2 regions of the Paraburkholderia sp. Ac-20336 genome follow, and region 1 is predicted to be linked to the other one. Evidence: riboswitches for the same ligand, from Rfam matches in the RefSeq annotation. Region 1 holds a riboswitch; the other holds the start of a gene.
What was found. Region 1 has a riboswitch for manganese ahead of GXB81_RS26175 (TMEM165/GDT1 family protein). Riboswitches for the same ligand answer to the same signal wherever they lie in the genome.
Positions count from the first base shown of each region.

Region 2: another riboswitch for manganese. It lies ahead of GXB81_RS23055 (sodium:calcium antiporter); the one in region 1 lies ahead of GXB81_RS26175 (TMEM165/GDT1 family protein).

Region 1 is NZ_JAAGPS010000138.1:4,019-7,279, reverse strand. Features, by position in the region: gene GXB81_RS26185 (1-acyl-sn-glycerol-3-phosphate acyltransferase) at 1-338, opposite strand, end outside; gene GXB81_RS26180 (beta-ketoacyl synthase chain length factor) at 322-1,164, opposite strand; yybP-ykoY riboswitch at 1,739-1,953, shown strand; gene GXB81_RS26175 (TMEM165/GDT1 family protein) at 1,966-2,538, shown strand; gene GXB81_RS26170 (DUF4136 domain-containing protein) at 2,636-3,261, opposite strand, start outside.
Region 2 is NZ_JAAGPS010000100.1:5,658-8,918, forward strand. Features, by position in the region: gene GXB81_RS23045 (hypothetical protein) at 1-306, opposite strand, end outside; gene GXB81_RS23050 (hypothetical protein) at 308-1,114, opposite strand; yybP-ykoY riboswitch at 1,330-1,505, shown strand; gene GXB81_RS23055 (sodium:calcium antiporter) at 1,630-2,640, shown strand; gene GXB81_RS23060 (flagellin) at 2,906-3,261, shown strand, end outside.

The sequences.
Region 1 (3,261 bases):
TTCACGACGCAACACGCGCGCGGCGTGAGCGAGAGCAGCACCATCACGTCGAGATAGGTCGGATGATTGGCGACGACGACGGCCGGGCCGCCCGCGCGCAGCGCGGCCGCGCCCGACACGTCGAGCTCCATCACGCCGACGCCGCGCAGCACCGCGACGAGCGCGCGGAAAAACCAGTGGATCACAGCGGTCACGGCGCGCTGCCGCGACGCGCGATGCGGCCACAGCCACGCGAGCGGAAACACAAGCACCGAAAACAGCATGCCGCAGAGGCCGAACACGACGAAGGCCATGCCGGTCGCGCAAAGACGCCACAGATAATCAAGCCGCGCGGTCATGCCATCTCCAGTGCCAGAGGGCGCCGGCCCGCTCCCAGCACGCGGGCTGCCCGGTTTCGAGACAGTGCAGCAGCGCCTGGCTCTGGGTGGGGAAGCGGGTTGCGGCGGTGTCGGCGGCGAGGGTGTTCGGGTTGGCAGGCGGGTTGTTAGCGGCGGCAGCGGCTTCGGCGGCAGCGTTGCCCGGGTTGGCGCCCAGGTTACTGGCCAGATTAGCGTTGGCCGCAGTTACGTTGGCCGCGGCGCCGTCAACCGGCGCGGGCTGCGAGCCGGCCGCGCGGGACAGCGAGCATACGATGTGCCCGGCCGCCGCCGTGTCGTCGAGCAGCAGCGCGAGCGCGCCGCCCTGTACTTCGTCTTCGATCGTGCCGTAAGCGCGATCGGCCGGTTCGTCGGCGTAGACGAGCAGCACCGGTGAGTCGGGTTGCGTCGCGTATTGGGCATACGCTTCGAGCAGCGCATAGCCGAGCGTTTGCGCGCCGGCCGACACCGCGCTCGCGGCCGAGCGGTCGCCGCGCGCAATGCCGAAGACGCCGGTCATCGCATTGAGCACCGACAGGCTGAACGCGGTCGGCGAAACCGGTTCGCCGGCGCTGATGCTGCGCAGGATGTCGGTGGTGCGCCGCAATTCCCCGTGCCGCGACGCGAAAACCACGCGCACCGGCTCGCGCGCGACACAATCGTGCGCAACCTTGAGCGCGGCTTTGGACAGCGTGCTGAGACGCCGCCGCACGATCGGCTCGATAAAGCCGATATCGGGTGCGGCAGATGCGGTAGCCGGCCAGCTAGACCAGCGACCGACCGGAATGGTCCAGTGCAGATCGGGCATACGGTGTTCGCGCGTAGAAACGGGAAAAGGCTCAAGCGCCTGACGGAATATACAGCCGTCACAGCGTGTGGCGCCGCGCGGATCGGGATGTTTTCAGCCGGGATCGACCAATCTTCTTAGGGGGAATTCAGCGAATTATCGGCAATTGGCCCCGATTATTTAGGCGCCTTTGTCAATGGGTCTGCGAGATTTGGCTCAGGCTCCTTTTGTCGCCGGAATCATACTGAATATTCTGGATTAAATCAGCCAGGAAAGACGTATCCATCTGTATCCGAGCCTTAAAACAACAAACTGTCAGACGAATTGACAAAAATGACCGGAACGCTGCGGCGGGCCCGTCGGGAAGGCTTGCGCGCGGGGCCGGCGGCAATTTTCGGGGTGGCGGGAGAGACGGGAGCGGCGCCCTGCTTTCCGAAAATCGTTTGCGGCCTTTCCTGGCAATTGTTGCAAACCGCCGCAGCCGGCGCCGTATGCGCGGCGCGGCATCCGCGCAACATCCGTGCAATATCAAACCGGTATCAGTCCGGTATCGGCCCGATATCCGCGGTAAACGCACCGCCGGCTCTGTTATACTCCGGCCCTCATTGGGGAGTAGCCGCCTCGCAGCACGTCCGCACCGCGTTTCGCCGGTGCGTCGCACGTGCGGTTCGCGAGGGCGCCTGTCAACAGACTTGGCCGTCACGGCCATGGCAGCCGCAGCCTCTGGCCTGGCGAGACCGATGATCCACACGCGCCGCAACAGGGCCCGGCGTGTCGTGGGTCGTCGCTCGTTCATGATTCGGCCCGAGGAATCCCTTCAAAGTGAATCAAGCCTTCCTTATTTCGACCGGTGCGGTCGCGCTCGCCGAAATCGGCGACAAGACGCAACTGCTCTCGCTCGTGCTCGCCGCCCGCTACCGCAAACCCGTGCCGATCATTCTCGGCGTGCTCGTCGCGACGCTGATCAATCACGCGGGCGCCGGCGCGCTCGGCGCGTGGCTCGGCTCGATGCTCACGCCGGCCATCATGCGCTGGGCGCTCGCCGCCTCGTTCATCGGCATGGGCTTGTGGATTCTCGTGCCCGACAAGCTCGACGACGAGGAAGCCAACACCAACCGCACGCACTTCGGCGTGTTCGGCGCGACGGTGGTCACGTTCTTCATCGCGGAAATGGGCGACAAGACGCAGATCGCGACGGTCGCCCTCGCCGCGCGCTTTCACGATTTCTTCAGTGTGGTGGCGGGCACGACGCTCGGCATGATGATCGCCAACGTGCCGGCGATTCTGCTCGGCGACCGCTTCGCGCATCGTCTGCCGACGAAGCTCGTGCACGGCATCGCGGCGGTGATGTTCGTCGTGCTCGGGGCGATGGCGCTGCTCGGGGTGGGGGTTTAGGCGGCAAAGCGAACGGCCCGGCGGATCACGCCTGCCGGGCCGTTTTTGCGTGGTTTTGCATGGTGCGCCGGGTGCCGACGCACCGCGCGAGCGCGGCTTACTGCCCTGGCTTGGTGGCCGATGAGCCCGAGGTGCCCGACGCCGCCGCCGGCGCCGCAGCCGGCATCGACACCTCTGTCACCGCCATGCCGCCGTTGCCGACCGGAATCTTCACCGTATGCACGGCGCCGTTGCCGAGCGGAAAATCGGCGAGCGCGCTGCGCGCGAGATACGGCATCGCCCTGACCAGCGACGACTCGCCGCCGAAATTACGCGCGCTCACGTTGTAGACCTCCTTGCCGCTCGCGCGCTCGGTCATCCGGATGCCGAGCAGATGCGTGAAAACCGGGTAGCTCTGATTCACGTAAGCGGTCGGGAACGGTCCCCACGGCCCCCACGGATCGAACGGCCGGCCCCAGTACGGACCGGGCCACGGGTTGTAATAGACCGGTTCCGCGACGGTCACGATGTCCGAGCGAATGCCGTAGGCGAGTTCGACCAGATAGCGCGCCTCGTTGCGAGGAACCTCGCGGAACGACTGCGCGGCCAGTTCGTTCGCGACGATCCGCTCGTACGCGGTCAGCTCCAGATTGTTCTGCTGATCCTCGTGTCGCGTGAACGCATAGGTGCGGGTCGCGTCGCTGCCGCTCCACGCGGAGAACGCCGTGACCTGGGTCGTCACAT
Region 2 (3,261 bases), on a different contig from region 1:
GGAAAATCGGATTGGAACGACCTTCGACTCCTTTGAGCGCCCCATATATCGCTTGCAAACAAGCTCGATGATCAATTTTGCGGCGATGCCTTGCGCGGCGGCACCCACCACCTTCAGGAGTATCCAGCCGATGGCCGCGCCCGATATCGGATCGAAGGAGAGTTCGTCTTTGGCGGACTCGCTGTCTGGCTCGGGCAGCCGGTAGCTTACCCGGCAGTTTTCGGAAAGCTCTCGTGCAACTTCGGCAACGTCCTGTCCCATGTCGACGGGAAGCTGTATGCCAAACTTCACGGTTTGCTGAGTCATGTTATGCGCTCCTGTTTCTTGATTTGAATTCGGACATGATGCGAAAAGCGGTTGAGCTGCTGCCCAGGCTATGCAGGCGCGCGACAGTCATCAGCACGGCGTCCAGCGGCTGAGCGGACAATTGCGACGCGGGCGGGAGTGGTTTGCCTAATCTCTCGCAGCAGAATAACAATCCCGGTACGTCCTGGACTTTTCCATAGATACGCGCGGCCTGGCCATACACGGTTTCGTGTTGCTGCTTTGGAACGATCTCGTCAATGTAGGGAAGATATCGGTCGACGTGAAACGCCGCGCCGACGTAGTCCTCGATCAGTCCGTAGTAGCTCGCTATACCCACGTGCGCGCCGAGCCGTTCCTTTCGTTGTTCATAAGCGGCGAGATTCAGAATGACCTCGAAAAAACCTCGCGCGGCATCGATGGCGGCATCTGTGGTGTCGTCGGTGGCTTCTGCGCCGAGTTTTAGCCACATGTTGCCGGCAGTGAGCAGATTGGCCAAATAGTATTTCGCGTCGTCTCGAACCCACTTTGCAGCAAGAACACCGAGCCACGCGACGCGTGCCGCAAGCATTGCCTGACCATTGACCTCCAGGTGCTCTGCATAGACGCCCAATTGCTGCGCGAGCCATGGCGTCGTCGCTTTTTCAAGCCACCTGAATTTCTTCTCGCTGATCGTCTCGGCAGACTCCGCGTACTGAATCAGCGATTGGAACCGCTCGATATCCTCAGACGTACGAGCGAGTTTCGCTGTCCCCGGTTCTTCAGGAACATAAAACTTCAGGAATGCCGGCGTCGGGGTCGTCTCGGTCACGGTGAACGTCCAGATAGGTACGGGTAAAACATAGCTGAGCGGAATGCGGCAGGCAAGCCGGATTCGACGTCTTCAGCATGGATGGTTGGCGGGCGCTCTATCAGCTCTGAGCGCAACCGCGTGTTATCGGACGATGCCGGGTGCGAGGGTTCGAGCGGAGCATACGTGGTTCGCGTTTCAACAAGCTTGTTGAAAGCCGCCCGCCCCATTAGAATCCTTCGGTCACTGGGGAGTAGCCTTCCTTCATCCTTTGAAGGAGAGCGCGTCAACATACTTGGCCTGCGGGTCATGGCGCGTTCGACCGGGTCGGTTTGGCGAGACCATTGACGCACTGCCTCGTTCCGGTCGGACGGGCGGCGGTGCGTCATGGGTTCGTCATCTACGTCCGACCGCGGAGTTTGCCCTGTGAATCACCGTCGCCCATCGTCAGTCTCCCCGCGTGTTTTTGCCTTCGCTTATTGCCCGGTTGATCCGGTGAGCGGCCGCGCTTTTCGCGCACAGCCGGGGAGCCACGCATGACCGGTCTGTTCCTCGAGCTCGCCTGCATGCTGGTCGTCATTCTGGTGGCGGCCGAACTCTTCACCAATGCGCTGGAACATCTCGGCGAACGTCTGAAAATCTCCGAAGGCGTGACGGGTTCGCTATTCGCGGCGGTCGGCACCGCGCTGCCTGAAACGCTCGTGCCGCTGCTCGCGATTGCGGGAAGCCAGGCCGGCAGCTCGGTCAATCAGGAGATCGGCGTCGGCGCGATTCTCGGCGCACCGCTGATGCTCTCCACGCTGTCGACGTTTCTGATGACGCTCGCGATCCTGCGCATGCGCGGCGTCAAGGGCTGGATCACGCCCGAGCGCACCGGCTTCACGCGCGACCTCAACTATTTCCTCTGCGCGTTCCTGCTCGCGGCCGTGGCGATGTACGTGCCGCACGAGCAGATCATCGTGCGCGCGCTCTTCAGCGTCGCGCTGGTCGGCGTGTACGTCACCTATGTGGTGATGACGTTCCGCGCATCGGGCGGGCTCGTCGAGGCGGGACACGGCACCGAAGCGCCCGGCAGGATGATGCTCGCGCGCATCGGCGTGCCGACCAATCTCGCGACGATCGCGCTGCAACTCGCGCTCGCGGTCGCGTTGCTGGTGTGGGGCGCAGAGGGCTTCATCCACGGTGTGCGGGGCGTGTCGGCGGCGCTCGGCGTATCGCCCCTGCTGCTGTCGCTGCTGATCATTCCGATCGCCACCGAATTGCCCGAGAAGGTCAACAGCATCCTCTGGGTGCGGCGTGGCAAGGACACGCTCGCGTTCGGCAACATCACCGGGGCGATGGTGTTCCAGGGGACGCTGCTGCCCGCGATCGGCATTCTGCTGACGCCGTGGACGCCGCGTATCGAAGTGGTGACGGGCGTCGTGATTACGCTGGCCGCGGCCGCGTGGCTGCGTATCAACATACGCGAGCGGGGCTTGCGGGTGGGCGCGCTGCTCGTGTGCGGGGTGCTGTATGCCGTGTATCTGACGGTAACGTTGACGCGCTAGGCGCGGCAAAGCGGGATTACCGCTGTGTTATCGGCAGGATTCCGACGGACTTGAGGCCTGTGCCGGCGAATCGCCTGCCGCCCCGGTTTACCGGCGCTTCAGCCGGGGCGGAGCGACGAATATGCGGGTTATTCCATAAAGTTTTTCCTGAGTGGGCCGATACCCCAAACAAGGCGGGCGGCAAACGAACAGCAGTTGCCTCGTTCGCTGATGCCTTGGTCTATACGGCATGTAACGGGCTGACGGCCCCAACAGGAGAATTTTCATGCTCGGAATTAACAGCAACATCAACTCGCTGGTCGCGCAGCAGAACCTGACCAACTCGGGTAGCGCACTCTCGCAAGCAATTACGCGTCTGTCGTCGGGCAAGCGCATCAACAGCGCAGCGGACGACGCAGCCGGCCTCGCCATCTCGAACATCATGCAGACCCAGATCAACGGTCTGACGCAAGGTGTGTCGAACTCGAACGACGGCGTTTCGATGGTGCAAACCGCATCGAGCGGCCTGTCGTCGCTGACGAACAGCCTGCAGCGCATCCGCGACCTCGCAACGGAAGCCGCCAATGGCGGCATGACCGATACGGACCGCGCAGCGCTGCAACAGGAAGTCTCGCAGCAGGT